2 linked regions of the Sphaerotilus microaerophilus genome follow. The main gene of each other region encodes a partner of the protein of the gene in region 2 in a complex. Links are inferred from orthologs where the notes say so. Each region holds a gene or a part of one and is shown on either strand. Other genes may lie near its edges.

Evidence for each region.
Region 1: the proteins of dapF (region 2) and NGK70_RS06270 are in contact, whole or in part, in a solved structure (PDB 5YGU), measured with the Escherichia coli proteins. The link is inferred for Sphaerotilus microaerophilus from one-to-one orthologs.

Annotation. Positions count from the first base shown.
Region 1 is NZ_AP025730.1:1,407,184-1,421,866, reverse strand. Bases 1,441-4,358 are described here. They hold NGK70_RS06270 (RNA pyrophosphohydrolase), read left to right. Parts: upstream 1,441-2,555; coding sequence 2,556-3,161; downstream 3,162-4,358. Other genes in these bases: NGK70_RS06265 (HD-GYP domain-containing protein), read left to right, coding at 3,158-4,342; NGK70_RS06275 (proline--tRNA ligase), read right to left, coding at 1,441-2,417. In the rest of the region: NGK70_RS06280 (lytic transglycosylase domain-containing protein), read right to left, coding at 1-675; more of NGK70_RS06275, read right to left, coding at 672-1,440; NGK70_RS06260 (DMT family transporter), read right to left, coding at 4,366-5,337; NGK70_RS06250 (S1 family peptidase), read right to left, coding at 5,802-7,643; NGK70_RS06245 (glycoside hydrolase family 108 protein), read right to left, coding at 7,755-8,366; Rz1-like lysis system protein LysC, read right to left, coding at 8,532-8,939; NGK70_RS06235 (hypothetical protein), read right to left, coding at 8,936-9,469; NGK70_RS06230 (AAA family ATPase), read left to right, coding at 9,597-10,922; NGK70_RS06225 (HNH endonuclease), read left to right, coding at 10,944-11,675; NGK70_RS06220 (bifunctional enoyl-CoA hydratase/phosphate acetyltransferase), read left to right, coding at 11,977-13,431; NGK70_RS06215 (acetate/propionate family kinase), read left to right, coding at 13,531-14,683. UniProt on the Escherichia coli protein: Master regulator of 5'-end-dependent mRNA decay.
Region 2 is NZ_AP025730.1:126,466-141,011, reverse strand. What follows is about bases 4,221-7,001. They hold dapF (diaminopimelate epimerase), read left to right. Parts: upstream 4,221-5,053; coding sequence 5,054-5,950; downstream 5,951-7,001. Other genes in these bases: NGK70_RS00610 (tyrosine recombinase XerC), read left to right, coding at 6,920-7,001; NGK70_RS00615 (DUF484 family protein), read left to right, coding at 6,148-6,831; NGK70_RS00625 (PaaI family thioesterase), read left to right, coding at 4,547-5,020; NGK70_RS00630 (phosphotransferase), read right to left, coding at 4,221-4,244. Also shown: NGK70_RS00645 (LpxL/LpxP family acyltransferase), read left to right, coding at 1-833; NGK70_RS00640 (tol-pal system YbgF family protein), read right to left, coding at 860-2,173; otnI (2-oxo-tetronate isomerase), read right to left, coding at 2,247-3,032; more of NGK70_RS00630, read right to left, coding at 3,159-4,220; more of NGK70_RS00610, read left to right, coding at 7,002-7,864; NGK70_RS00605 (hypothetical protein), read right to left, coding at 7,852-8,523; amrS (AmmeMemoRadiSam system radical SAM enzyme), read right to left, coding at 8,701-9,795; amrB (AmmeMemoRadiSam system protein B), read right to left, coding at 9,788-11,191; ilvD (dihydroxy-acid dehydratase), read right to left, coding at 11,314-13,173; pyrE (orotate phosphoribosyltransferase), read left to right, coding at 13,502-14,209; NGK70_RS00580 (DUF4124 domain-containing protein), read left to right, coding at 14,206-14,546. UniProt on the Escherichia coli protein: Involved in the succinylase branch of the L-lysine biosynthesis and in the biosynthesis of the pentapeptide incorporated in the peptidoglycan moiety. Catalyzes the stereoinversion of LL-2,6-diaminopimelate (L,L-DAP) to meso-diaminopimelate (meso-DAP).

The sequences.
Region 1 (14,683 bases), 1.3 Mb from region 2 along the record:
ACCTGAGGCTGGCGCCGACGGCGTGGCGGCAGCGGAGGGCACCGCGTCGGTCGGCCCGTCCTTGAACTCCCAGCGACGGCGCGCCCCCAACACCATGGTCGGATAGGGCGCCTGCCCCCGGCTGCCGTTGTAGCGTCCCAGCGCCAGGAAGAGGTCACCGCGCTCGCGGTCCAGGTAATGGCGCAGGATCACGCAGCCAAAGCGCAGGTTGGTCTGCAGGTGGAAGAGCCGGCTGGCGTCGCCATCACCGATGGTGCGCGCCCAGAAGGGCATCACCTGCATGTAGCCGCGTGCCCCGGCGCTGGAGATGGCGTACTTGCGAAAGCCGCTCTCCACCTCCACCAGCCCGAGCACCAGCGCCGGCTCCAGCCCGGCGCGGCGCGCCTCGTACCAGACCGTTTCCAGGAACTCGCGGCGGACGTTGAATTCCGGCTTGCGCTTGGCCAGCCGCGGGCTCATCGCCCCCAGCCAGCGCAGGTAGGCCAGGCGCTCGTCGATGTGGCGAAACTCCAGCTTCGGCGGCGCCCCGCTGTCGGCCACCGCCGCGGACAGCGCCGAACGCACCGAATCGGCCAGCGGCTCCTCGACCTGGGAGCCGGCCCGCAACGCGCCGTGCCAGCCCCCCAGGGCGACGCCACCCGCAGCCAGCAGCAGCGCCCGGCGCGTCGGGATCATGCCTTCAGGCGGCCCTTCACGAAGGCGGCGACCTCGCCGGCGGGCACCTTGGTGGCCGCCTCGTCGCGGCGGCCCTGGTACTCCAGCTGGCCTTCCTTGAGCCCGCGATCGGAGATCACCACGCGGTGCGGCACGCCGATCAGCTCCCAGTCGGCAAACATCGCACCCGGGCGCTCGCCGCGGTCGTCGAGGATCACGTCGATGCCAGCGGCGTCCAGCTCGTCGTACAGCGCCTGCGCGGCGGCCTTCACGGCCGCTGAGCGGTCCGCACCGATGGGGCAGACCGCCAGCGTGAAGGGCGCCATCGCGTCCGGCCAGATGATGCCGCGTGCGTCGTGGTTCTGCTCGATCGCCGCACCCAGGATGCGGGTGACGCCGATGCCGTAGCAGCCCATCTCGAACAGAGCCGGCTTGCCGGTCTCGTCCAGGAAGGTGGCGTTCATCGCCTTCGAGTACTTGGTGCCAAGGTAGAACACATGGCCCACCTCGATGCCGCGCTGGATGGCGAGCACGCCCTGACCATCGGGCGACGGATCACCGGCGACGATGTTGCGGATGTCGGCCACCACGTCCGGCTCGGGCAGGTCGCGGCCCCAGTTGACGCCGGTGAAGTGGAAGTCCTCATCGTTGGCGCCGCAGACGAAATCGCTCATGGCGGCCACGGTGCGGTCCGCCACGATCTTCAGCGGCTGCTTCAGGCCGATCGGGCCCAGGTAGCCCGGCTTGCAGCCGAAGTGCGCGTCGATTTCGGCCGCGGTGGCGAAGCGGAAGCCGCTCTTCAGGCCCTCGACCTTGCCGACCTTGATCTCGTTCATCTCGTGGTCGCCCCGCACCAGCAACAGCCAGACAGTGCTCTTGACCAGATCACCCTCATCGTTCCACTCGTCGGTGGCCAGCACCAGCGACTTGACCGTGCGCGACAGCGGCAGGCCGAGCAGCTCCGCCACCGCGGCGCAGGTGCTCTTGCCCGGCGTGGGCGCCTTGACCAGTGCCTCGGCCGCCGCCGCGCGCGGCGCGGCGGGCGCCACAGCCTCGGCCAGCTCGATGTTGGCGGCGTAGTCGCTGGTCGGGCAGTAGACGATCGCGTCCTCACCCGTGTCGGCGATCACCTGGAACTCGTGGCTCAGGTCCCCGCCGATCGCGCCGGTGTCGGCGGCCACCGCGCGGTATTCCAGCCCGAAGCGGTCGAAGATGCGCTTGTACGCGGCGAACATCGACTCGTAGCTCCGGGTGGCGCCCGCGGCGTCACGGTCGAAGGAGTAGGCGTCCTTCATCGTGAACTCACGCCCGCGCATCACGCCGAAGCGCGGGCGGCGCTCGTCGCGGAACTTGGTCTGGATGTGATAGAAATTCTTCGGCAGCTGCTTGTACGAGCGCAGCTCCTGGCGGGCGATGTCGGTCACCACCTCCTCGGAGGTCGGCTGGATGATGAAGTCGCGGTCATGCCGGTCCTTCACGCGCAGCAGCTCGGGGCCCATCTTCTCGAAGCGCCCGGTCTCCTGCCACAGCTCGGCCGGCTGCACCACCGGCATCAGCAACTCGACCGCACCGGCGCGGTTCATCTCCTCGCGGATGATGGCCTCCACTTTGCGGATGACCCGCAGGCCCATCGGCATGTAGTTGTAGATGCCTGCGCCCAGCCGCTTGATCATGCCGGCTCGCATCATCAGCTTGTGGCTGGCCACTTCGGCGTCGGCCGGGGCTTCCTTCAGGGTGGAAATGAAAAACTGGGAGGCTCTCATGGAGGGGGTTCGAACGGGCAGCGTGCCGAGGGGGCGACACGGGGTTGAAATCATGCGCCGGGACTCGGGAGATCCGCGGGGGTGCGCCACGGCGCCCCGGTGCAATAATGATTTCAACTTGAAATTTGGGGTTTGATTATGCTCGACCGAGAAGGCTTCCGGCCCAACGTCGGCATCGTCCTGCTCAACCATCGGAACCAGGTTTTCTGGGGCAAACGCATACGCACCCACTCCTGGCAGTTTCCGCAAGGCGGCATCAAGCACGGTGAGTCGCCCGAGCAGGCCATGTTCCGAGAGTTGCACGAGGAGGTGGGGCTGCTGCCCGAGCACGTGCGCATCATCGCCCGCACCCGCGACTGGCTGCGCTACACCGTGCCCGAGCACTTCATCCGCCGCGATGCACGCGGCCACTACCGGGGCCAGAAGCAGATCTGGTTCCTGCTGCAGCTGACGGGGCGTGACTGCGACATGAACCTGCGCGCCTCCGACCACCCGGAGTTCGACGCCTGGCGTTGGCACGACTACTGGGTGCCGCTGGACGTGGTGATCGAGTTCAAGCGCGAGGTCTACCAGCTGGCGCTCACCGAGCTGGCCCGCTACCTGCCGCGCAACAACCCGCACAACCGCTTCCTGCGTGGCAGCATGCGCGGACCGCGCCGGGATGAGGGTGCCATGAACGGCGCCGCAGACGGGCCAGCCGAGCCGGCGCCGGCCGGGCTGCAGGGCTGCGCCGCCAGCGAATGACCCCGTCCCAGCATACCGAGCGCTCCGAACGGCTCTCCCTGGCCGAGGTGGTCGACCTGCTGGAGGTCGGCCAACCGCTGCCGTTCCACGTACACGACACCCAGGACCGGCGCCTGCTGGCCGAAGGCCATGTGCTGGTGAGTCAAACCCAGCTGGAAATGCTGATCGCGCGCGGGGCCTGGGTACAGCGCTCGGTGGCCCTGGCGGTGCGCGCTGAACGGCAGACCCGCCAGGTGCGTGACAGCCTGGTGCCGTCGTCGCGGCGGTCGCTGTCGCTGTTCGACCAGTGGGAGCAGCTCATCTGGAAGCTCGACGCAACACTGCGCCTCGTGCTGGCGGGCCGCCCCGCCCGTGACGAGCTGGTGCTGTTGGCCGAGCGCTTCGAGGCACTGGTCGAGCGCGACACCGACGTCGCCCTGTTCATGATGGTGCGCCAACACGATGTGCGCTTTGCACTGTACGCACTGCAGCATGCGCTGCATGCCGCGACCGTGCTCGACCTGCTCGGTCGCCAGCTCGGCTGGGACACCACCCGGCGCCGCCTGCAGGTGCTCGCCGCGCTGACGATGAACATCTCCACGCTGGAACTGCAAGCACAGATGGCGCAGCAGGCAGAACCACCCACCACGCGCCAGCGCAAGGCGATCGCCGAGCACCCCGAGCAGTCCGTGCGGCTGCTGCGCGCCGCCGGGGTGACCGATGCAAAGTGGCTGCAGACGGTGCTGGAGCACCACGAGCGCCCCGACGGCAGCGGCTACCCGAGGCGCCTCACGCAGATTTGCGACAGCGCCCATGCGCTGCAGTTGGCGGACGTCTTCACGGCCAAGATCAGCGCCCGCGCGATCCGCGCCGCGATGCCGATCCAGCTCGCCGCCAAGCAGCTGTTCCAGGAAGAACGTGGCAGCGCACTGGCCGTCGGGCTGGTCAAGGCGCTCGGCCTGTACCCGCCGGGCGAGCTGGTGACGCTCAGGAGCGGCGAGATCGCCGTGGTCACCCACCGCAGCGCGGCGCCCACCAAGCCGCGCGTAGCCGCCATCACCAACAGCGCCGGGCAGCCGGTCACCACCACCACCGTGCGGGACACGGCGCAGGCCGAGTTCGCGGTGACCGGCGTCGTCGAGGACCGCCGGCAGCTGCCGCGCATCCCACCCGAGCGGGTCTACGGCGTCATTCCGGGGTAGCTACCCTCCAGGCCAAAGCCCGCTCAGCGCCGATTCAGCAGCGTCAGTCCCAATGCCACCCCGGCCAGGGCCGCCAGCAGCGCAGCGGTCAGCGGCTCGCCCAGCAGCAGCCCGGCGAACAGCGTACCGAACACCGGCGAGAGGAAGACGAAGGCCTGCACCTTGGTGGCGGCGTAGCGCGTCAGCAGCCAGAACCAGAGCAGGTAGCTGGCAAAGGTGACGATGACCGCCTGGTAGAACAGCGAGCCCAGTGCGAGCAGGCTCCACTGTGCCGGCATCGATTGCCCGGCCAGCCAAGCCCCCAGCGGCGCCAGCAGGGCCGCCATGCCGAGCTGGTAGGCCAGCGTCAGCTCGAAGGGTGCCGCGCGCAGGCTGCTCAGGCGGATCGTCACCGTCGTCAGCCCCCACAGCAGCGCCGCGCCCAGCACCAGCAGGTCGCCCAGCCAGGCACGGCCGTCGCCCGCCGTGCTCAGCCCGTCGCCAAAGGCCCAGGCGATCGCCGCAAAGGCCAGCAGCAGCCCCGCCATCTGCAGCGGCCGCAGCCGCTCGGCGGGCAGCACGGCCGCCAGCACCAGCGCCACCACGAAGGGCGACGTGTTGATGAAGACCACCGAGCGTGCCGCAGTGGTGTACTGCAGCCCGACGAAGACCAGCGCGAACTCCACCGCGAAGAGCAGGCCCGCCAGCAGGCCGGGCGCCAAGGTGTGGCGGTGCTCGCGCCAGCGGATGCCGCGCCAGCCCATCCAGCCCAGCACGAGCGCAAAGGCCAGCACGCTGCGCACGCTGAACTGCACCAGCGATGGCACCTCCGGCAGCACCGCCTTGATCGCCACCTGGTTCAGGCCCCAGAGCGCGCAGCACAGCAGCAGCGTGAGGATGGCGCGGCCGTCCAGGTGGGGATTCACCGCTGCGGCGACGGCATTCGCCGCGATCACCGGGGCCACCGGGCGCGGCGGTGCGGCATCGGGGTGACTCGAAGAGGAGGTGTTGGACATCGGTGCGTCGTGCTGAGCCGCTGGCCGCCGCAACGTGCCGACCATGACGGGGCCAAGCCCCTCCGGCAGGAGGGAGCGAAAAGTGTGAAGCAGACCGATAGGCCGGATTCTGTGCGCGAGGTTGCCCTCGCGTGACCGCCATTCATCTGGGCCGGGGGTCGCCCACCCGGCTCGGTGCCACCTACCCGCCAGCTCGTGCGAGCCGCACTCTCACGCCGCCGAAGCGGCGCATCACTGGCCTATTTGGTGTTGCTGCGCGTAGAGATTGCCCGTTTCACCCGAACTGAATCGGCTCGTCTCTGTTGCTCTGATCCTCACCTCACGGTGGACAGCCGTTAGCTGCTACGCCGCTCTGTGCAGTCCGGACCTTCCTCCAGTGCCACCTTTCGGATCCGGCACCAGCGGCGGTCTGGTCTGCTTCACAAGGATGATTGTCCCACGCTCGGGCCGTGCCCCCGGCCAATTCACCCCGCCGGGGCGGTGGCCAGTTCGCTGCGCGCCGCCTGCAACAGTGCCGCCATGCCCAGACCCTCGTTGGCACCATAGGTGCCGCCGATGCCGTTCAACCGGCGCAGGCCACGCTGGCCACCGGCATGGTGCAGGGCGACGACGCGCCAGCTGCGGTCATCGAACACCGGGCTGCCCGAGTTGCCCGGCTCGGTCGGGGTGCAGTAGTGCAGCTTGCAGACGCCCGGCTTGCCAGGCTGGCCGCCTGGTTCGCCCTCGTGGTCCAGCAACTCGTTGTCCTGGAAGGAAATCGACAGCTCCCGGCCCGCGGGGTGGCCGATGATGTAGACCCGTGCCGCCGGCGGTGGCGGGCTGGCCGCTGCCGCGGCCGGGTCCGCCGGGGTGGCGACCGTCGCTGGCGCGTTTGGCTCCGTGCGGCGCGCGCGTGTCATCCGCCACGCCTCCTCGCTCCAGACCGCCGGCCGGGGCGGCAGGGTCGTGGACAGCGGCAGCGGCGCGATGCCGGTCACCGGCTTGGCCAGGCGCAGCAGGCAGGCGTCATGGGTATCGACCGGCGAACACCACAGGACTTCGGCCACGGGGTACATGCGGCCCGGATCCGCCGCCTCGAACACCACCTCGGCCATCTCGGGCTCCAGCGCACCGCCCTCCCCCGCCGGGTTGACGACGTGGAAGTTGGTCAGCACCAGCAGTTCGTCCGCAGGCTGCAGGCCAAAGTCGACAGCCCGCACCAGGAAGCAGGTGCCCAGGCGCTGGCCCAGCCGCTGCCGTACCGCGCCCACCGAGCGGGCCGCGTCGACCCCGGCGCGCCACCAGGCGTAGGTCTTGGGGCCTTCGGGCCCCAGCACCGCTTCGAGCTGAGCCGCCGCGGGCACCGCCTCCACAGGTGCCGCCGCAGGTGCCGATGTCGAAGGCGACGTTGATGTCGATGTCTCCGCAGCGGCCACCGGCCCGGGCCGCACGGGCAACTCCAGCGCGCCACCGGGCAGTTGCAGCAGGCGTGCGCGCAGGATGTCGACCAGCGCCCGCGCGCGCGCCACGGCCTCCGGCCCGGCCAGGCCGGTGCCCTTCCCGTCGCCCGCCAGGTCCTCCAGGCCCCAGACCTCGCAGAACTGGCGCAGCGTGCTGGCGAGCTGAAAGGCCTGCACGCCGGGGGCGGTCACGTAGGCGCGCAACTGCGCCTCCACCTTGCGGAGGTCGCCGGTGCCCAGGCTCAGGCCCAGCGTCGCCTCGGCCAGGGTCGGCTGGTACCAGACGTCACGCCGGTCCTCGGGGATGGCCCTCAGCGCGCTCACCAGTTCCAGGGCGACATCGGCCGGGTCGAGCTCGGGGGCCAGGTCGTCGCGCCCCAGTCGCCGAGCCCGGCTCAGCAAGGCCAGCAGGTTGACGCCGTGCCAGGTGTGCCTGCTCGGGTCGGCCTCGTAGGGCGCCCGATAGGCCTCGATCGCGGCGGCCAGCGCCGCCTGTGCAGTCGGGCTGCTGCGGTCGGTCGCGTCGAAGTGGATTTGCTTGTGCGCCCGTCCCTGCAGGCCCGCGACCTCGGCGGCCTCCGGGTCCGCGGGGTCCAGGCGCTCGCGCAGCCGTTGCAGCACATCGAGCGCCACGCTGGCCTGGCCGGTGTCGATCAGGCACTGCGCGTAGAGGCGGCGGTTGCGCGCGTCAGCGGGATCGACCCGGCTCACCGCCTCGGCCAGCCGGCCCATCGCCGCGAAGTCACGCTCGTCGCGCAAGGTCTGCACCAGCGCCTTGGCGCGTGGCAGCGCCGCCTGCGCCTCGGACGCGCTGCCGGACAGTTGCCGGACCAACGTCGCCGCCTCGTCCAGGGGTGAGATCGACACCGACGGATCGTGCCCCTGCGAGGCAGCGCCCGTGGCTGGCTGTGTGAGGATGGCCATCCTCCCCCCTTTGCTGGGTACAGGCCGGCACCGGGCGGGCGCCCGGTGCGGCCGTCAGATGTCGTAGCTCTCGTCTTCACCCAGGTCAGGCACCCTGGCGATGTACCCCAGCTCGCCGAGATCCATCTCCCGCGCCGACTCGTAGCCCGGCAGCCCGGCTGCCTTGCGCAGCGCGTTCAGCCGGTTCAGCCAGCCCTTCAGGAAGACCCCCAGCGACGGCTTGTTCTCCACCAGCCGGCGGTAGTAGGCCTCGCGCGTGTCGCAGTACTTCACCAGCGCGTCACCGGGATCACAACTGGAAACACATCTTTCGGTTCCAGGCCCGAAATCGCCATCCGGTGTCGCGCCCACCGCGGTCTGCAGGAACCTCACCGCCCGGCCCACACCCATGTTCACCGCGGTGTCGAACTGCACCAGGTCGAGCGCATCGGCCAGCCGGTCACAGCGCGGGGGCAGCCAGTAGCCACTCTCGTAGATCGCATGCATCTCCTCGTCGGCGAGCAGCTTCACGCTCTGCGGCAGCTTGCCATTCCTCGCCCGCCAGGCGTCGTAGACCTTCTGCGTCACGCCCTTGTTGGTGGCGCCCCCCGGGTCACTGGGGTGGTTGACGTAGCCGCCCTCCCAACGGAGCACGAACGGTAGGGCTTCGAGAAATGCGGGTGACATGGATGGTTTCCTCCTGGGCAAGCAGCGAACATCGGCCAACGCTCCCGTGCACCCCCTGCACGGGCTCGATCCAATGTACGCAGAACCCCCGGCTCGATCAAATCTGCCAGATTGGCCGTTGGTCACACCGGTGCAATAGGCCGCCTCAATCGGGGTCGTGATCTGTCAAGGCTTCTTCTGCGATGCGGCGTCGTTGAGCTTCACCAGTTCGGCGTTGTGTCGCTCGATCTCCGCCTCGCAGGTGGCCACCGCCTGCTTCAGCGCCTCGTGCTGCAAGGCACAGCGTTGCAGGGCCTGGCGGTCCTGCAAGTAGGCGCCAAGCAACTCGCCGTAGGTGCTGCCTTCCTTGAGCAGCGTCGGTGCGGCGCAGCCCTGCCGCAGCGCGGCAGGTGTCTCGCACTTCAGGGGCGGGGTGACCACCGGCACATAGGTGGTCGAGCACCCCCACAAGGGCAGCAACAGCACCGGCAGCAACCACGGTGCCGGCCGGCAGCCCGCGCGCGTCGCGTGGCGGTTCATGGCGCGGTTCATGGCGCGGTTCACATGGCGGTGCATGGGCAGGTCGGTCCTCATGGCGTCCCTCCTGGCAGGGCCGGGGCCAGCACCCGGTTCAGTGTCGCCAGCTCCTCGGCCGGCACGGGGGTCGCCAGGCAGCTCAGGCCCGCCTGCTGCCGGGCCATCTGGCGGTCCTTGCGTTCCAGCTCGTCCTTGAGCTGCGTCAGTTCAGCGAGTTGAGCGCCGGTGGCGGTCGCCATCCCTGCCTGCAGCTGCGCCAGCCGGGCGCTGTTGCCCTGGCGCTGGCTGTCCACCACCTTGAGCCGCTCGCTCACCTTGCCGAGGCTGGCGCTCAACTCGGCCTTCTGTGCCTCGAAGCCCTCCGCCTGCGCCTTCAGCCGGGCGGCGTGCTCGTCGGCCTGCGCCTTCATCTGCGCATCCAGGCGCTGCTGGGAGGCCACCTGCGCCGCCTTGGCCTCGTCGGCCGTCCGGGCGATCGCCGCGAGCTGCGCACGCGCTTCCTCCAGACCCGATGCTCCCCAGCGGTAGCCCAGGAACCCCGCGAACAACAATGCCGCCAGGCTGACGGCCATGCGCAGATAGATCATCTCGCTGCTCCGGAAAGTTCCACCCGGGCAGGATGTCACGCTGAGGGCGCAGCGGCAAGTTTGCACGACAGGCCGGTTACACAAGCGGCGCCGAGGATCCGCCATCGCTGCGCCAGAATGGGTCGCCATGCGCCTCGCCCACCTCGCCCTGCAGGACTTCCGCGCCATCGGCGCGCGCCGCGAGTTCAACCTCGCGCCGCAGTTCAACGTCGTGATCGGCCCGCCCGGCGCCGGCAAGAGCAGCGTGCTCGCCGCGCTGGCCAGCGCCGCAGCGGCGGTGTGGCTGGGCCTGCCCCGCGGCGCGGACCTGCGCCCCCTGGGCGATGCGGACACCGCGGCGGCCGGCGGCACGCGCAGCCGGGCAGCCAGGCCGGTCATCGAGGTGCATGGCGAGCTGCTCGGCGGCCCGTTGCTGGCTTGGTCGCGCCAGGCCGGAGCACCCGCCACCGGCACACGGGGCGCACCGGACGGACTCGCCGAGCTGCGCAACCGGGTGCGGGGCGTGTTCGGCACCCGAGCCGCCGGGGCAGCCGGGGCAGCCGGGGCAGCCGAGGCGGAGCCGACACTGCCGCTCATCGTCGGCTACGGGTCGGAGCGCTTCAGCCCCGTCGCAGCCCGGTCCCGCGCGAAGCCCACCGTCGCGCCGAGCACCGCGGCAGAGCGCTTCCGACCGGCCCCCGATGCCCTCGATGCCCGGCTGGACGCCGCCGCCCTGGCACCGTGGGTGCTGGCGTTGCGCCCTGCCCGGGCCACCGCAGCGGCCAAGGCCGTCGCTGCGGGGGTCGATGCTGCAGTGCTGGCGGCGCTGCAGCTGACCCGACCCGACATCACCGGGCTGAAGCGCGACCACCGACGCAGCGAACTGCTGATCGAGCGCAGCAGCGGCACGCCGCTGGCATTCGCCGGGCTCGGCCACGGCAGCCTGGCGCTGGCCGCGCTGGTGGCCGACCTGGCGCAGCGTGCCCTGGCGCTCAACCCCTCCCTTGGCCCGAGCGCACTGGCGGGCACGCCCGGGCTGGTGCTGATCGACGAACTGGAGCTGCACCTGCACCCGCGTGCGCAGCGCGGCGTGGCCGACCTGCTGCGCGCGCACTTCCCGGCCCTGCAGTTCGTCGCGGCGAGCGACTCGCCCTTCATCGTGCAGTCGCTGCGCGGCGGGCATGAGCTGATGATGCTGGCGGGCCAGCCGACCGCGGAACTCGGCAACCTGTCGATCGAGGAGATCGCCAGCGGCCTGATGGGCGTGGACCAGCCCGCCACCGGCGCCCGCTACGGCGCCATGCGCGGTGCGGCGCGCGAGTACCTCGCCACGCTGGAGCGCGCCAAGGCCGCGCCGGCCGAACGGCTGGCCGCCTACGAGGAGGCGCTGCAGAGCCAGCTGGCACCGTTCGCCGACAACCCCGCCTTCCAGGCCTTCCTGGAGATGAAGCGGGTGGCGCGGCTCGGTCGCTGAAGCACGGGAGGCAAGACGACGATGCGACCCGTGCGCCGCGGCCCCTCACCGCAGACCGAGGATTACAGCCCCTACACCGCCGCACTGGCACCACTGGTGGCGCGCATGGGCCTGTACTGCAGCTACTGCGAGCGGCCGATCCCGACCAATCTCGCCGTCGAGCACATCCAGCCCAAGGCGCTGGCGCCCTACGCCGGGCTGATCGGGCGCTGGACCAACTACCTGCTGGGCTGCGTGAACTGCAACTCGACCAAGGGCGACCGGGACGCCGTGCTGGCCGAGCTGCTGCTGCCGGACCGGGACAACACCGCCGCGGCCTTCCTGTACACCGCCGATGGGCGGGTGCAGGTGGCGCCGAAACTCACCGCTGCGCGCACCCGCAAGGCCCAGGCGCTGCTGGCGCTGGTCGGGCTGGACAAGGCCGCCACCGCCAGCAGCAGCAGCAACGAGGCGCAGGTGGCACTGGACCGCGTGAGCCAGCGCATGCAGGCCTGGCTGGAGGCCAGCGAGGCCCGCGCCGAACTGCGGGCCCAGCCGCAGCTGGAGCCGCTGCGCCGCATGATCGTGAAGCTGGCGCAGGCGCGCGGCTTCTTCAGCGTGTGGATGACGGTGTTCGCCGACGATGCGGACATGCGCGCACGCCTCGTCAAGGCCTTTCCCGGTACGGCGGAAAGCGGCTGCTTCGACAGCCAGGGCGCACTGGTGCGGCCGGCCCCCAATCCCGACCAGCTCAAGTCCGGGCGCAAGATCTGATCTGGCCAGGGGACCAGGCAGGGCCCAGTGAATTGCGAACGCTTTCGACCTGCGGCCAACACGGCGGATTGATGCTCATCAATTCAGCCACCAAAGCACCCCGGTGGTCACGAGAAAGCAGTCCCCGCGCTGGCATGCTTGCGGTACTCGGGTAAACCCGCATATGGAAGACGAAGGGGTTCTTGTTGGCCGCTTCACCGTCCGGATGTGGGTCTAGGCTCGAAGTTGCCGTGTCGCAGCACTGCGGCGCGCGCCGGGGGACCTGGCCTCCGCTGTCATCTCCAGGTAGGACACTCGACCCATGAACGCCCCCGACCTGCACGGCCTTGCCGACGAGCACTTCATCACCAACCGGACCTTCGACGAGATGCCGGTCGGCGCACGCGCCTCCCTGACGCGCACGCTGACCCAGGACGACATCATGAGCTTCGCGCTGGTGTCGGGCGACGTCAACCCGGCGCACATCGATGCGGAGTACGCCAACGCCTCGCGCTTCCACGGCCCGATTGCCCACGGCATGTGGGCCGGCGCGCTGATCTCCTCGCTGCTGGGCACGCGCTTCCCCGGCCCGGGCACGATCTACGAAGGCCAGGTGCTGCACTTCCACCTGCCGGTGCGCGCTGGCGATACGCTGGAGGTCGAGGCCGTCGTCACCGCCCGCGACCCCGAGCGCAAGCAACTGACGCTGGACTGCCGCGTCGTCAACCAGAAGGGCGCCACCGTGGTGAGCGGCGAGGCCCTGGTGCGCGCCCCGACCCAGCGCGTGCGCCGCCCGCTCACGACGCTGCCCACGCTGCACCTGTTCGACCCCGACGCCCGCCTGGCCACCTGGGTGGACGGCTGGGCCGCCGACATCGCCGCCGCCTCGCCCGAAGGCGTGGCCCGCCCGGTGGCCTGCGCGGTGGTGCACCCCTGCGACGCCACTTCGCTGGCCGGCGCGATGGCCGCGGCCGACCGTGGCCTGATCGTGCCGATCCTGATCGGCCCGGAGACGCGCATCCGCGCCGTGGCCGCTGAACTGGGCATCGACCTGACCGGTGTGCACATCGAGTCGGTGGAGCACAGCCATGCCGCGGCGCAGCGCGCCGTCGCACTGGCCGCCGAGGGCACCGCCGAGATGCTCATCAAGGGCAGCCTGCACACCGACGAGCTGATGCACGCGGTGATCGCCGAACCGAAGATGCGCACCAAGCGCCGCATCTCGCACGTCTTCCGCTTCGACATCCCGGCCTACCCGAAGCCGGTGCTGATCACCGACGCGGCGATCAACATCGTGCCGACGCTGGAAGAGAAGGCCGACATCATCAGCAACGCCATCGACCTGGCGCGCGCGCTGGGCGTGGCCACGCCGAAGGTGGCCATCCTGTCGGCGGTGGAAACCGTGACGCCGAAGATCGCCTCCACGCTCGACGCCGCCGCGCTGTGCAAGATGGCCGACCGCGGCCAGATCGTTGGCGGCGTGCTGGACGGCCCGCTGGCCTTCGACAACGCCATCTCCGCCGAAGCGGCGCGCATCAAGGGCATCAAGTCCACCGTGGCGGGCGATGCCGACATCCTGATGGTGCCGGACCTGGAAGCCGGCAACATGCTGGCCAAGCAGCTCGAATACCTCGCCGGTGCAGCCTCCTGCGGCATCGTGCTGGGCGCCCGGGTGCCGATCGCGCTGACCAGCCGCGCCGATGGCGAGGCCTCGCGCCTGGCTTCGGCCGCACTGGCCGCCCGCCTCGCCCTGGCCTGGCGCCAGCGCCGGCCGTGATCCGGCCCGTGATCCCAGCCGTGACTCAGGGCATCAACCGGGCCCTGAGCCCGGCCTGATCGCGCCCAGCCCTTCGACCCGTCTTTCGCCCCGCTGCCCATGTCCCAGCCCTCCTCCCCGTCCAGCACGAACGACGCCGTGCTGGTGGTCAATGCCGGCTCGTCCACGCTGAAGTTCGCGCTCTACCCGCGCGAGACTCCGCAGGCGAGCGGCAGCGCCTACCCGGGCGCCTACGCCGGCGGCCAGATCGACGGCCTGCAACCCGGCGGGCAGCTGCGCCTGTGCCCGGCCGACGGGGCGGCCCGTGCGCTCGACGCCCCCGCTGCCGCCAGCGACCGCGAGCGCTTCGACCTCGCCCTGGCGGCCATGCGCGCGCACCTGGCCGCCACGGCGCCGCAGGCGCAGGTGGTCGCGGTGGCGCACCGCGTCGTGCACGGAGGCAGCTTCTGCACCAAGCCGGTGGCGCTGGACGATGCGCTGATTGCTCGCCTGGCCACGCTGGAGCCACTCGCGCCGCTGCACCAGCCGCACAACCTGGCCGGCGTGCGCGCGCTGCAGCGCGCCTACCCGGCGCTGATGCAGGTCGGCTGTTTCGACACCGCCTTCCACGCCGGCATGCCGGCACTGGAGCAGCGCTACGCCCTGCCGCGCGCGCTGCACGACGAGGGGCTGAGACGCTACGGCTTCCACGGCCTGTCCTACGAGTACCTGATGCAGGTGCTGCGCCGCCACAGCGAGCGCGCCACCGGCCGCGTGCTGATGGCCCACCTGGGCAGTGGCGCCAGCCTCTGCGCCGCGCGCAGCGGGCGCAGCATCGCCAGCTCGATGGGCTTTTCGGCCCTGGACGGCCTGATGATGGGCAGCCGCTGCGGCCAGCTCGACCCCGGCATCCTGCTGCACCTCTGGCGCGCCGGCTGGGAGTTGCCGCGCGTCGAGCGCCTGCTCTACAAGGAAAGCGGCCTGCTCGGCGTCTCCGGCCTGAGCGGCGACCTGCGCCACCTGCGCGCCGCAGCGCGCGACGGCCACGCCGAGGCGGTCGAGGCGATCGCCCTGTTCGGCCACCGGCTCAAGCGGGAGTCCGGCGCGCTGGTCGCCACGCTGGGCGGACTCGACCTGCTGGCCTTCACCGGCGGCATCGGCGAGCACGACGCGCAGGTGCGTGCCGACCTGGCCGAGGGCCTGGCCTACCTGGGCGTGCGCCTGGATGCCGAGGCCAACCTGGCTGCCGACGGCAGCCGCAGCCTGCCCATCC
Region 2 (14,546 bases):
GGCTGCCGCTGAGCTGGCTCGACCGGCTTGGCCATGGGCTGGGTGCGCTGCTGTGGCGGCTGGGCAGTTCGCGCCGCCGGGTGGCGCTGCGCAACCTGGCGCTCTGCCTGCCCGGGCGCAGCCCGGCCGAGCGCGAGGCCATTGCACGGGCGCACTTCGGCTGGCTGGGGCGCAGCTTCCTGGAGCGCGGCCTGCTCTGGTGGGCGCCGCGCGAGCGCCTGGAGCGGCTCATCCACGTCGAAGGCGATGTGAAGCTGGCCGAGCGCAGCGAGCGCCCGGTGATGTGGCTGGCGCCGCACTTCCTGGCGCTGGACGTGGCGGGCGTGGGCATCCTGCTCAACCAGAACCGCCGCGCCGGCTCGATCTACCAGGCGCAGAGCAACCCGGTGTTCGACGCGGCGATGCGCGCCGGCCGGCTGCGCTTCGGCAATGCCGAGATCTTTCCCCGGCAGGACAGCGCCAAGCCGCTGATCCGCGCCATCAAGCGCGGCGACGCCTTCTTCAACCTGCCGGACATGGACTTTGGCGCGAAGGACGCGGCCTTCGTGCCCTTTTTCGGCGTGCCGGCGGCCACGCTGCTGGCGCCCTCGCGCATGGCCCGGCTGCTCGACATGGTGGTGCAGCCGGTGGTGGGCGAGATGCTGCCCGGTGGCCAGGGCTGGCGCATCCGCTTCCTCGACCCCTGGCCCGACTTCCCCAGCATGGACGCCGAGGCCGACGCCGCGCGCATGAATCGCTGGATCGAGGGCGAGATCCTGCGCAACCCCAGCCAGTACCTCTGGGTGCACAAGCGCTTCAAGACCCGCCCTGCGGGCGAGCCGTCGCTGTACTGAGTGCCCCCCCGCGGCCGGCCCTGCCCTCAGCGCGCCGCGACCGGCTGCTTCAGGTGCAGCAGCCACAGCCGGGCCAGGTCGGCGCTGCCGTCGCTGCCCTGCACCGCCTGCAGGGTACGCACGGCCTTGTCGGCCTGGCCGGCCTGGGCGTAGGCGGCACCCAGGCGCAGGCGGATCTCGTCGGGCCGCTTGAGACTGCCCTTGGCGAGCGCCTCTTCCATCATCGCCAGGCCGCGCTCGGTCTGGCCGGCGGCGATGTAGCTCTGGCCCCAGCTGGCCTGCGCGAGCGCTTCCTTCACCGCCGGGCCCTTGCCCTTGAGCGCGGCCTCGTCGTCGGCGGCGCTGCGCTGGACGGCGTCGCGCAGCTTGGCCTGGGCCGCGGCCTGGGGGCCGTTGCCGAACTGGCCGCTGGCGTAGGCCTGCTGGATCCAGCGCCGTGCCTCGATCGACTGGCCGCCCTGCTGCGCCATCTCGGCCAGGGTCATCACGTCGGAGGTCTCGTCCAGGCCGCCGCAGACCACGGCCTTGAGCCGCAGGGCGTCCAGCACCAGGCGGTCGGCAAAGCCCTCGCGCGAGGCCACCCGCCCGACCAGGTCCGCCCAGTAGGTCTTCTTCGGGTACAGCGTCACCAGGCGCTCCAGGGTGGCCTGGTAGGCCGCCATGTCCTTGAGCTGGGCCTGGGCGCTGGCGAGCAGGCGCAGGCGCTCCTCGCCGGGCGCCTGGCCTGCGGCCTCGCCGGCCTTCAGCTCGGCCTGCATCTCGCGTGCCGCGCCGGCGTAGTCCTTGAGCAGGTACAGCGACTGAGCCAGCCATTGCTGCGCCAGCGACTGCTGGGCGGGCGTGGCGCTGGGCTCCTGGCGCAGCCGCCGGGCCCAATCGATCGAGCGCTGGTGGTCCTGCGCCCGGTAGTAGGCCGACAGCACGGCCTGCACCAGCCCGGCCCGGTCGGCGGCCGGCAGGCGCCCGCCTGCGATCAGGGCGTCGTGGGCCCGTTCGGCCGCGGCACCGTCGCCGGCGCCGGAGGCCGCGGCCAGGCGCAGCCGCTCGGTCACGAAGGCCTCGTAGGGCGACTTGGCCCCCAGCACATCGGCCTCCTTGAGCTTGGCCAGGGCGGCGCTGAACTGCTGCTGCCGGAGCAGGTCCTGGGCGCCGGCCAGCACGGGGAAGAGCTCGGGGCGCACCCCGTCGGCGGGTGCCGATGCGGCCGCGGAGGCCGGCGTGGCTGCGGCGGTGGCCTGGGCCTGGGCCACCGGCGGCACGACGGCCAGTGCCAGGAGCGTCATCAGAACGGCGGCCAGGGGCGCGCGGGGGGCTGCAAGGCGGGTCGGGGCAGGGCGCATGGGCGGCGGGTCGGGTGGTTGGAGGGAGGGCTTGAGGCGCCTGGCGTGGGCGCCACACCGGCAGGCGACGATGCTACCGGGCGCGGCGCAGCCAGCCCAGTCCGGCCGAGGTGCCCGCACGGGGGCGGTACTCGCAGCCGATCGGCTGCGTCCAGCCCAGCGCGTCGATCAGATCGAAGAGGTAGGGGTAGTTCAGCTCGCCGGTGTCTGGCTCGTGACGCTCCGGCACCCCGGCGATCTGCAGGTGGCCAACCCGGCCGCTGGGCAGGTACTGGCGCAGCTTGGTGGCCACATCGCCCTCGACGATCTGGCAGTGGTACAGGTCCATCTGCACCTTCAGGTTGGCCGCGCCGACTTCCTGCACGATGGCGTGCGCCTCGTCCTGGCGGTTCAGGAAGTAGCCCGGCATGTCGCGCGGGTTGATCGGCTCGATCAGCAGCTCCACGCCGTCGGCCGCGGCGGCCTGGGCGGCCCAGGCCAGGTTGTCCAGGTAGGTGGCGCGCAGCGTGTCGCGTGCGATGTCGGCGGGCGCGACGCCGGCCATCAGGTGCAGGCGGCGACAGCCCAGGGCGCGCGCGCAGGGCAGCGCCTGCTCGACCAGGCCGCGGCGGAACTCCTCGCGCCGCTGCGGCAGGCAGGCCAGCCCGCGGTCGCCAGCGGCCCAGTCGCCGGGCGGGGCGTTGAACAGCTGCTGCACCAGCCCGTGCGTTCGCAGGCGGTCAGCCAGTTCTGCCACCGGCCACTCGTAGGGGAAGAGGTACTCCACCGCCGTGAAGCCATCCGCCGCCGCCGCCGCAAAGCGGTCCAGGAAGGCGTGCTCGGGGTACATCAGCGTGAGGTTGGCGGCAAAACGCGGCATCGGGGCTCCTTCGGCACGGCGCAGCCCGGGCGTCTCATTGGCCCGACCACGCGATCGAACGAATCGCAGGTTCGCGATGGCCGATGCTAAGGCGGCGCCGGTCTTGCTTCGCCCCGGCGGCCCGGCTCAACCCAGCGTCTGCGCCAGCGCCCAGGCCTGCTCGGCCAGCGGGCGGGTGCGCCGGCCGGTTTCCAGCGCCCGGGCGTTGGAGGCGTTGCCCTGCTGCGCGCGCTTGGCGATGCCCTGCAGGATGCCCACCAGCCGGAACATGTTGAAGACGAGGTAGACGATCCAGTCCGCCTGCGGCACGGGGCTGCTGCGGCCGGTGCGCTCCAGGTAGCGAGCGCGGTACTCGGCCTCGGTCGGGATGCCGAGTGCGGCCAGGTCCTGACCGATCAGGCCGCGCCCGGTCAGCGGCGACATGTGCCAGCTCAGGCAGTGGTAGGCAAAGTCCACCAGCGGGTCGCCCAGCGTGGACAGCTCCCAGTCCAGCACCGCGAGGATGCGTGGCTCGGTGGGGTGGAAGATCACGTTGTCCAGCCGGTAGTCGCCGTGCACGATGCGGCTCGCGCCCTCGGGCGGGATGTGGCGGGGCAGCCAGTCGATCAGCGCGTCCGCGGCCGGGATCGGCTCGGTCTCGGCGGCCCGGTACTGCTTGGTCCAGCGCTCGATCTGGCGGGCCACGTAGTTGCCCGGCCGGCCGTAGTCGCCCAGGCCGATGGCCACCGGGTCGACCCGGTGCAGCGCGGCCATCACGCGGTTCATCTCGTCGTAGATCGCACCACGCTCGGGGGGCGTCATGCCCGGCAGGGTGGAGTCCCAGAAGATGCGGCCGTCGACGTGGTCCATCACGTAGAAGTCGGTGCCGATGACCTCGGGGTCCTGGCAGAGCACATGGGCCTTGGCGACCGGCACATCGGTCTGGGCCAGCGCGCTGATGACGCGGAACTCGCGGTCCACCGCGTGTGCCGAGGGCAGCAGCTGGCCGGGCGGCTTGCGGCGCATCACGAAGCGGCGCTCGCCGGCCGAGGAGCGCGCCGTCAGCAGGTAGGTCGGGTTGGACTGGCCGCCCTTGAACTGCTCGATGCTGACCTCGCCGTCCAGGCCCGGCATGCGCGGGCGCAGCCAATCGACCAGGCGCTGCTGGTCGAAAGCATGCTGGGGGGTCACCGGCTTGGTGCCGCTGAAGGCGTTCTGCAGCTCGTCGCTCATCCTCTGCTCCTCGAAGGGGGTCGCCCGTGTCGGCGCAAGCGCATGCGTCATCGCAAGTGCAGGCGCAGGCATCGGCACGCGGGCGGATTGGCGCGCAGTCTGGCCGTGCCGGCGGCGGCCGGCTAGCGCCAGGGTGACAGCCGCGGGGTATCTCCCGAGTGGAACATGCCCCTGCCGGCCTGCACGACCGCCCCACGCCGGCAAGAACGCGGGTTTTCACTGACACTGGAGGCCCCGTTGATTCCCGGCCAGCTCCCGGCCGACCCCCTGCCCCACCCTCTCCCTCTGCTGTCCGATCGCCCATGACCGCTCCCGCCGCTCTGCCTTCCTGCCAGCCGCCGGCCGGCTTCACGCTGTTCACCGGCCACGCCGGGCCCTATTTCGGTGCCCTCGGTCCGGTCTACTGGCAGGAAGTCGGCGACGGCACGCTCACGCTCGGGCTGCGCCTGAAGGAGCAGCACGCCAACATCCTCGGCATTCCGCATGGCGGCATGCTGCTGACCTTTGCGGACAGCGCCATCGGCGTCAATCTGGGCCGCGCCCAGCAGCGCCGCGACCCCAGCCGCGCCATCGTCACCACCAGCCTGAGCAGCGATTTCCTCGGCGCTGCGCGTCTCGGCGACTGGCTGCAGGCGCAGGTCACGGTGCGCAAGACCGGCCGCCAGCTGGCCTTTGGCGAGTGCCTGCTGGTGGCGGGTGAGCGCCCCATCCTGCGTGCCAGCGCGGTGTTCAGCGTGATCGACCGCCCGCTGCCCAGCGACGGCTCGGATGGCTGATCCGGCGTCGGCCCACCCGCGGATAATCCCGCCATGCGCCTGCGATTCACCAAGATGCAAGGGGCGGGCAACGACTTCGTCGTGCTCGACGCCACCGCCGCGCCGCTGCCCCTGGGGCCGGCGGCCTACCGCCTGCTGGGCGACCGGCGCTTTGGTGTCGGCGCGGACCAGATCCTGGTGGTCGAGCGCGCCACCACGCCGGGCATCGACTTCCGCTACCGCATCTTCAATGGCGCCAGCGGTGCGGAGGTGGAGCAGTGCGGCAACGGCGCGCGCTGCTTCGTGCGCTTCGTGCACGATCGGGGCCTGACGACGCAGCGCACGGTGCAGGTCGAGACCATCAACAACCGCCTGGCGTTGACGCTGCAGGACGATGGCCGCGTCACCGTCGACATGAACCAGCCGGTGTTCGAGCCGGCGCGCCTGCCCTTCGACCCCAGTGGGCTGACGCCGCGGCTCGTCAACGGCTTCGAGCTCTGGCCGCTGGAGCTGCCGGGGGCGAGCTGGCCGCGCGTGGAGATCGCCGCGGTGTCGATGGGCAACCCGCATGCGGTGCAGCGCGTCGAGGACGTGGACAGCGCGCCGGTGGCCGAGATCGGCCCCCTGGTCGAGGGCCACGCGCGCTTTGCGCGCCGGGTCAACGCCGGCTTCCTGCAGGTGGTCTCGCGCCGTGAGGTGCGCCTGCGCGTCTACGAACGCGACGCCGGCGAGACGCTGGCCTGCGGCACGGGCGCCTGCGCCGCGGTGGTGGCGGGCATCCGCCTGGGCTGGCTCGACGAGACGGTGGACGTGCACACCCGCGGCGGCCTGCTCACCATCACCTGGCCCGGCCCGGGCCAGCCGGTGTGGATGACAGGGCCGGCCGAGCCGGTGTTCGAGGGTGAGATCGAGCTGCCCGAGGCCTGCCTCGCTCCTGTCGCGGGGGCCTGAGGTGGGTGGCGAGCCGGGGTGCGCCGTGCCGACGCTGGCGGCGGTTTGTTCATCCTCGCTCACACTCGGTGGCCAGAGCCTGCCTTTTCAGCGCCTGACTTTCACGCCGAGGGCGTACCCTCGCGCTTGTTACTTATTTCCCATTCCTGCCGCGTCGGCCCTCGCAGGCCCGCGGCGGTGAGCAAGGCAGCAGTGTCATGAGCGTCATCCAGGGCATCACCGAAGACGAGATCGCCAACTACCTGGCCAACACGCCGGGTTTTTTCGAGCGCCACGCGCAGCTGCTGGCCAGCGTCGAGCTGGCCAATCCGCACGGCCAGCGCGCGGTCTCGCTGCAGCAGCGCCAGATGGAGATGCTGCGCGAGCGCATCCGCGGGCTGGAGCGGCGCATCATGGACATGATCCGGCACGGCCAGGAGAACGCCGCGCTGGCCGACCGGCTGCACCAGTGGACCTGCTCGCTGATGCTGGTGGAGGATGCGGCCGACCTGCCCGACCTGCTGGTGCTGGACCTGCAGGAGCAGTTCCTCATCCCCCAGGCCGCCATCCGGCTATGGGACGTGGCACCGGTCTACGCCGGGCTGCCGGCCGCGGCTGCGGTGAGCGAGGATGTACGCGCCTTTGCCTCCAGCCTGACGCAGCCCTATTGCGGCGCCAACGCCACCTTCGAGGCGGTGCAGTGGCTGGAGTCGCCGCAGACCACCGCCTCGCTGGCGCTGATCCCGCTGCGCCGCAGCGCTGCAGCGCCGGCCTTCGGCCTGCTGGTGCTGGGCTCGCCCGACCCGACGCGCTACGCCGTGGACATGGGCACCGAGTTCCTCACCCGGGTGGGCGAGCTGGCCAGCGCTGCCGCCTCGCGCCTGCTGCCGTCGGCAGATTGAGCCACCAGGGGTCGCTGCGGTGAGTACGCAGGCCCCGCCCCGGGTGGCTCCGGAGCCCGCTCCTGAGCCGCCTCCCGCGCCGGCTGCGCTGGCAGCCACCCCGTTGGGCGGGGACGCGCAGGCCTTCCTCGATCACCTGCGGCTGCAGCGCCGCCTGGCCGAGCGCACGCTGGCGATGTACCACGACGCGCTGGTGCGGCTCGAAGCCTTTGCCGTCGCCCAATCCGTCGTTCTGACCGAGGTGCGTGCCCACCACGTGCGCCGCTGGGCGGCGCAGCTGCACGGCCAGGGGCTGGGGCCACGCAGCATCGCCATCCACCTGGCGGCCTGGCGTGGGCTGTACCGCTGGCTGGGGCGCGAAGGGCGCATCCTGGCCAACCCGGTCGACGGCCTGCGCCCGCCCAAGGCGGCCCGCCCGCTGCCCAAGGCGCTGCCGGTCGACCAGGCGGTGGCGCTGGCCGAGGTGCACGATGACGACAGCGACCCGGTGCTCGATGCGCGCGACCACGCCATCGTCGAACTGCTCTATGGCTGCGGGCTGCGTGTGGCCGAGCTGCTGGGGCTGGACGTGCAGGCCAGCGCGGCGGCGCGCGGCTGGCTGGACCTGGCGGCAGGCGATGCCCAGGTGCTGGGCAAGGGCAGCAAGCGCCGCATCGTGCCGGTCGGCCAGGTGGCCGTGCGGGCGGTGCAGGCCTGGCTGGCGGTGCGAGGCGAGCTGGCCCACGTCGAGGAACCGGCGCTGTTCGTCAGCCGGCGCGGCACGCGGCTGACCGATGGCCAGCTGCGTCGCCGCCTGGCGCAGCGTGCCCGCGCCGCAGGGCTGCCGCAGGCGGTGCACCCGCACATGCTGCGGCACAGCTTTGCGTCCCACCTGCTGCAGTCCAGCGGCGACCTGCGGGCGGTGCAGGAGCTGCTGGGCCACGCCCAGATCAGCAGCACCCAGGTCTACACGCGGCTGGACTTCCAGCACCTGGCGAAGATCTACGACGCCACCCACCCGCGCGCCAAGCGCAAGTCAGGTCAGAAGCTGTAGCCGATCGAGAAGGTGATCTGCGGGATGTACTTGGCCTTGGCCACGCCGTCGCGCAGCTCGGCCAGTTCCTTGTCGAGGTTGGCCTGGGCGTCGGCCTCGTTGGCAAGCTGGCCGCGCAGCGTGCCGGTGACGGTGGCCTTGGCGAAGATCGTGCCGATGTCGACGGCGAAGCGGAAGCCGCTGCTGGCCTGGTGGCCCCAGCCGATGCCCAGGTAGGGCGCGGTCTTGGGGTACTTGATCTGCACGTTGATGCCGTCTGCGGCCGTCGTCGCATACGTCTTGTCGCCGATTTCCAGGGTGCCACCGGCGCCGCTGGCATCCAGCGTGAGCTGGTAGTTGTTGGCGGCCACGCCACCGGTGAGGCGGAACGTGCCGTCAAAGGGGAACCAGTCGGCGAAGAGGCCGAAGCGGTTGGCCTTGAGCTCACCGTTGTAGAGGATGCCCTCCTCGGTCCGCGTCTTTCGGTGCGTGCCGAGCGTCATCCAGTCGCCCCGCACGGTGAAGCTGCTGTTGATCGGGTGGGCGTAGCCCAGGCCGACGCCGGGAAAGCCGAGGTTGCCGTAGACCTCGCCAGCCTGGGCGCCGCCGCCCAGGGTGCTGCCGAGGGCGATCAGGGTGGCCACGCCAAGGGTGCGGGGAGACAGGGGGAGTCGCTTCATGGTCGGTTGCTCGCAGGCTGGAGCGGCCAGCCGCAGGGGCCGATCCGCAGGGTGAAAGCCCTGAGTGTCGGCAGCCAGGTCGGCTGGCTGCAGCGCCTGGCCCGAGCGCGAGGGGCTGGCGTGTGATCGGTCACGCCAGCAGCGGCGCAGAGCCTGTGGCGCTGCGGTGACGGCCGCTCAGCGCGGCTGGATGCGCACCGGGATGCGCCGCCGGCCGATCGGGTCCACCTCCGGTCCGGCGCCGAAACGTCCGGCAAGGGCCGTGCCGCAGTGCGGGCAGGCGCCTTGGGCGTCGAGCCGATAGGCGCGCACCTCGTGCCAGTCGCGCTCGATCAGCGGTGCGTGGCAGCCCGGGCAGGCCGTGGTGCCGCCCGCCAGGTCATGCACGTTGCCGGTGTAGACGTGCCGCAGGCCCTGGTCCAGCGCGATGCGGCGGGCCCGCTGCAACGTCGCGGGCGGCGTGGCCGGCACGTCCGTCATCCGGTAGTCGGGGTGGAACGCGGTGAAGTGCAGCGGCACGTCGGGGCCGAGTTCGTCATGCACCCAGCGGGTCATGGCCTCCAGTTCGGCGCTGCTGTCGTTGGCGCCCGGGATCAGCAGCGTGGTCAGCTCCAGCCAGCAGGCGGTGTCGTGGCGCACATGCACCAGCCCGTCCAGCACCGGCTGCAGGTGCGCGCCGGTGTGCTGGAAGTAGAAGGCGTCGGTGAAGCCCTTGAGGTCGACGTTGGCGGCGTCCATCTTGGCGTAGAACTCGCGCCGCGGCGCCTCGTGCAGGTAGCCGGCCGTGACCGCCACGGTCTGGAGGCCGCGCTCGTGGCAGGCGTCGGCCGCGTCCATGGCGTACTCGGCAAAGATCACCGGGTCGTTGTAGGTGAAGGCCACGCTGCGGCAGCCCGTCTCGGCGGCCACCTCGGCGATGCGCCGCGGCGAGGCCTGGTCCATCAGCCGGTCCATCTCGCGGCTCTTCGAGATGTCCCAGTTCTGGCAGAACTTGCAGGCCAGGTTGCAGCCGGCGGTGCCGAAGCTGAACACCCGGCTGCCGGGGTAGAAGTGGTTCAGCGGCTTCTTCTCGATCGGGTCGATGCAGAAGCCCGAGCTGCGCCCGTAGGTGGTCAGCACCATCGCGTCGCCCTGGCGGGCGCGCACGAAGCACAGGCCGCGCTGGCCCTCGTGCAGCCGGCAGTCGCGCGGGCAGAGGTCGCACTGGATGCGGCCGTCGTCGAGCCGGTGCCACCAGCGCGCCGGCGTCACGGAGTCGAGGGGTTCACTCATAGCTGCGCACCCCGTAACGCGACAGCTCAATGTCATCGGCCCAGAAATCCGCCGCCAGCCCCGCCTTGCGCTTGAGCGCCGCCAGGAAGGCGGCCGGCTCGGGCAGTTGCTCCCAGACTTGGGGCAGGAAGGTGGCGCGGTGGCCTTGCCACTGGAAGATCAGGCCGTCGACGCCCGGCTTCAAGAGCGCCAGCGCCTCGGCCTCGCTGCCCACGCGCGGCAGCGGCTGGGGCGCATCCAGCAGCGACACCTCCACCTGCAGGCCGGCCTGCCATTCGGCGCGGCTGAGCGGGCGGAAGCGTGGGTCGCGGAAGGCCGCGCCCTCCGCATTGCGACGCACGTCCTCTTCCAGCGTCCGCCAGGCCCGCAGGCTGCCGATGCAGCCGCGCAGCGCACCCCGCGCGTCATGCAGGGTCACGAAGGTGGCGCCGGGCTGGCTCAGCGCCGGGTGGGGCGGCTCGATCTCGGTTGGCAGACCCAGCTCGGCGCGAATGGCATTGCGGGCGCGGCCGAGCAGGGCGGCGCCGAGGTCGTCTGCGGTGGTCATGGTGTCGGTTGTGTCGGTGGTGGTTTCCATGTCGGTGGTCGACGGGTCCGAGCCCGGCGCGAAGGCCAGTGCCGCATAGCCGACCACGCGACTACGGTCGCCAGCCGTGTCGCCCGAGTTGCGCAGGTCCAGCCGCTCGGCCCGCAGGCCGTGGTGGCGTGCCGCGAGCAGCGCGCCGTTGAGCACGCGCGCGCCGCAGGCATCGTGCGGGTTCAGGTCGGTGGCGAGCTCGGCGATGCGCATGGCCGTGCGCTCGTCGCGCGCCTGGGCCTCGGCATAGGGCAGGAAGTGCGACAGGTCGCTGCTGAGCAGGATCAGCGTCTCGTCGCCGCCCCACAGGCGCTCGATCACCGCGCTCACTTCGCCGGGCGTGGCGTCGCCTACCGCCAGCGGCAGCAGCGTCCAGCCCGGCGCCAGCACCGTCTGCAGGAAGGGCAGTTGCACCTCCAGCGAATGCTCCATCGCGTGGGCCCGGTCGCTGCGCAGCACCTGCGGCAGATCGGCCAGTTGCGCCAGCGCCGCCTGGTCGACCGGCACCCGGCCCAGCGGCGTGTCGAAGGCCTCCACCGTCGGCACCGCCAGCCCCCGCACCGGCACCCGGTGCACCGGCCCGAGCAGCACGACGCGGCGGATCTGCGCCGCCCAGGGCCGCAGCCGGGCGTAGGCGCGCGCGGCGATCGGCCCGGAGTAGACATAACCGGCGTGCGGCACGACCAGCAGCTTGGGCCGGGGCGGCTCCACTGCGACGGGCGGCACCTCGGCCAGGCAGGCCTGGACCTGCCCGGCCAGCACGGCCGGCGAGGCGGGGTAGAAGCTGCCGGCCACGGCAGCAGGGCGGACGGAAACCATGACGCACACCTCCAGTCCGGGATATGCGCCCGGAACCTGCCGCCGTCAAGACCGCAAGGTGGGACGCCAGCGTGAAAACGGCCGCCCGCAGGCGGCCGCTGCACAAACCGGTGGCGGACGGATCAGTCTTCCAGCTTCGACAGATCCCGCACCGCACCCTTGTCGGCCGAGGTGGCCAGCAGGGCGTAGGCTTTCAGCGCGGCGCTGACCTTGCGCGGGCGTGCTTGCGCGGGCTTCCAGCCCTTGGCGTCCTGCTCGGCGCGACGGCGGGCCAGTTCTTCATCGCTGACCAGCACGTCGATCGAGCGGTTGGGGATGTCGATGCGGATGCGGTCGCCGTTCTTCACCAGGCCGATGGTGCCGCCAGCGGCCGCTTCGGGCGAGCAGTGGCCGATCGACAGGCCCGAGGTGCCGCCGGAGAAGCGGCCGTCGGTCAGCAGGGCGCAGGCCTTGCCCAGGCCCTTGCTCTTGATGTAGCTGGTCGGGTAGAGCATTTCCTGCATGCCCGGGCCGCCCTTGGGGCCTTCGTAGCGCACGATGACCACGTCGCCGGGCTTGACCTTGTCGGCCAGGATCTCGGCCACGGCTTCGTCCTGCGATTCGGTCACGAAGGCCGAGCCTTCGAACACCAGGATGGATTCGTCCACACCGGCGGTCTTGACCACGCAGCCGTCGATGGCGATGTTGCCGCGCAGCACCGCCAGGCCGCCCTCCTGCGAGAAGGCATGGTCGGCCGAGCGGATGCAGCCCTCCGCGCGGTCGCTGTCCAGGCTGGGCCAGCGGGTGGCCTGGCTGAAGGCGACCTGGGTGGGGATGCCGGCCGGGCCGGCCATGTAGAAGGTCTGCACCGCCTCGGAGGGGTCGCGGGCGATGTCCCACTGATCCAGCGCGGCCTTCATCGTCGGGGCGTGGATGGTCGGCACATCGGTGTGCAGCTTGCCGGCGCGGTCCAGCTCACCCAGGATGGCCATGATGCCGCCGGCGCGGTGCACGTCCTCGATGTGGTACTTGTTGGTGTTGGGCGCGACCTTGCACAGCTGCGGCACGCTGCGTGAGAGGCGGTCGATGTCGGCCATCGTGAAGTCGATGCCGGCTTCCTGGGCGATGGCCAGCAGGTGCAGGATGGTGTTGGTCGAACCGCCCATGGCGATGTCCAGCGTCATCGCGTTCTCGAAGGCCTTGAAGCCGATGCTGCGCGGCAGTACCGAGTCGTCGTTGCCCTCGTAGTAGCGCTGGCACAACTCGACCGCCAAGCGGCCGGCGCGCTTGAACAGCGCCTCGCGGTCGGCGTGGGTGGCCACCACGGTGCCGTTGCCGGGCAGGGACAGGCCCAACGCCTCGGTCAGGCAGTTCATCGAGTTGGCGGTGAACATGCCCGAGCAGGAGCCGCAGGTCGGGCAGGCCGAGCGTTCGACTTCGGCCAGGTCGGCATCGCTGACCTTGTCGTCCACGGCCATCACCATGGCGTCGACCAGATCGAGCTTCCTGATCTGCACGGTCTGGGTGCCCGGCACGGCCAGGCGCACCTTGCCGGCTTCCATCGGGCCGCCGGAGACGAAGACGACGGGGATGTTCAGGCGCATGGCGGCCATCAGCATCCCGGGGGTGATCTTGTCGCAGTTGGAGATGCACACCAGCGCGTCGGCGCAGTGGGCGTTGACCATGAACTCGACCGAGTCGGCGATCAGGTCGCGGCTGGGCAGCGAGTACAGCATGCCGTCGTGGCCCATCGCGATGCCGTCGTCCACCGCGATGGTGTTGAACTCCTTGGCGACGCCGCCGGCGGCCTCGATCTCGCGGGCGACCAGCTGGCCCAGGTCCTTCAGGTGCACGTGGCCGGGCACGAACTGGGTGAAGGAGTTGGCAATCGCGATGATCGGCTTGCTGAAGTCGGCATCGGTCATGCCGGTGGCGCGCCACAGCGAGCGGGCGCCGGCCATGTTGCGGCCGGCGGTGGAGGTCTTGGAACGGTAGGCGGGCATGGCAAATCCTCTGGGTGGCCCGGGCAGTGACGCACGGCGGGAGCAGTCCATGATTGTCGCGCAGCCCACCTGACCCGCGCAGTTCGCACGCTGTTCACGGTTTGTCCGCAGGGCGTTGCCAATTTTTGCAGGTTGGCCGCCCGGCCGTGGAGGGGTACCCCCCCCTACAATTCTTGGTCCCGCCTTTACCCCTTTACTAGGCGAGCCCAGCGGTGCCTGCATTCCAGCCGACGAGCCCCGGGCTGCCGAGTTGCTTGTCACCTGCTGTACTCGCCTCTCCCGCCTACTCCCGACGAATCCCGGTTGCCTCCGCTCACGAGTCCCCTGCATGAACCAGCCCGCCGCTCCCACTCTGTCTGCCTCGCCTCCCTCCGACGACCTGGCGCAGGACTTCGTGGCCTTCGCGGTGCAGGCGGGCGTGCTGCGCTTCGGTGAGTTCAAGACCAAGGCCGGGCGGTTGTCGCCCTACTTCTTCAACGCCGGCCTGTTCGACGACGGCGCCAAGCTGGGCCGTCTGGCCGAGTTCTACGCGCGCCGGCTGGTGGCCTCCGGGCTGCCATTCGACTTGCTGTTCGGCCCGGCCTACAAGGGCATCACACTGGCGGCAGCGGTGTCGGTCGAGCTGGCGCGGCTGGGCCACAACGTGCCCTACGCCTACAACCGCAAGGAGGCCAAGGACCACGGCGAGGGCGGCACGCTGGTGGGCGCCCCCGTGAAGGGCCGTGTGCTGATCATCGACGACGTGATCTCGGCTGGCACCTCGGTGCGCGAGTCGATCGCGATGATCCGTGCCGCCGGTGCCACGCCCTGTGGCGTGACCATCGCGCTGGACCGGCAGGAGAAGGCCAGCGAGAACGGGGTCGACGCGCCGCACTCGGCGGTGCAGTTCGTCCAGCAGCAGCTGGGCCTGCCGGTGGTGGCCATCGCCACCCTGGCCGACCTGCTGCAGTACCTGCACCGCCAGGGCGATGCCGGCTTGGGCGAGCACCTGGCGGCCGTGCAGGCCTACCGTGACCGCTACGGGGTGGGCATGTGACGGCCTGCACAGCCCGGCCCGCACGGGCCCTGCTGGCCGCCCTCGGCGTGTGCTGCGCGATGCAGCCCGTGGCGGCGTTGTCGCAGGTGCCTGGCAGCGCGCCCAACGCGTCAGGCATCTACTCCTGCGTCGACGGCAAGGGCCGTCGCCACACCTCCGACCGGCCGATTCCCGAGTGCCTCGACCGTGAGCAGGCGGTGCGCAACAGCGACGGCTCGGTGCGAGCCACCTTGCCGCCCAGCTACACCGCCGAGGAGCGCGCGGCCCGCGAGGAGCAGCGCCGGCGAGCCGAGGCCGACGAGCTGGCCCGCAAGGACCGCCTGCGCCGCGACCGCAA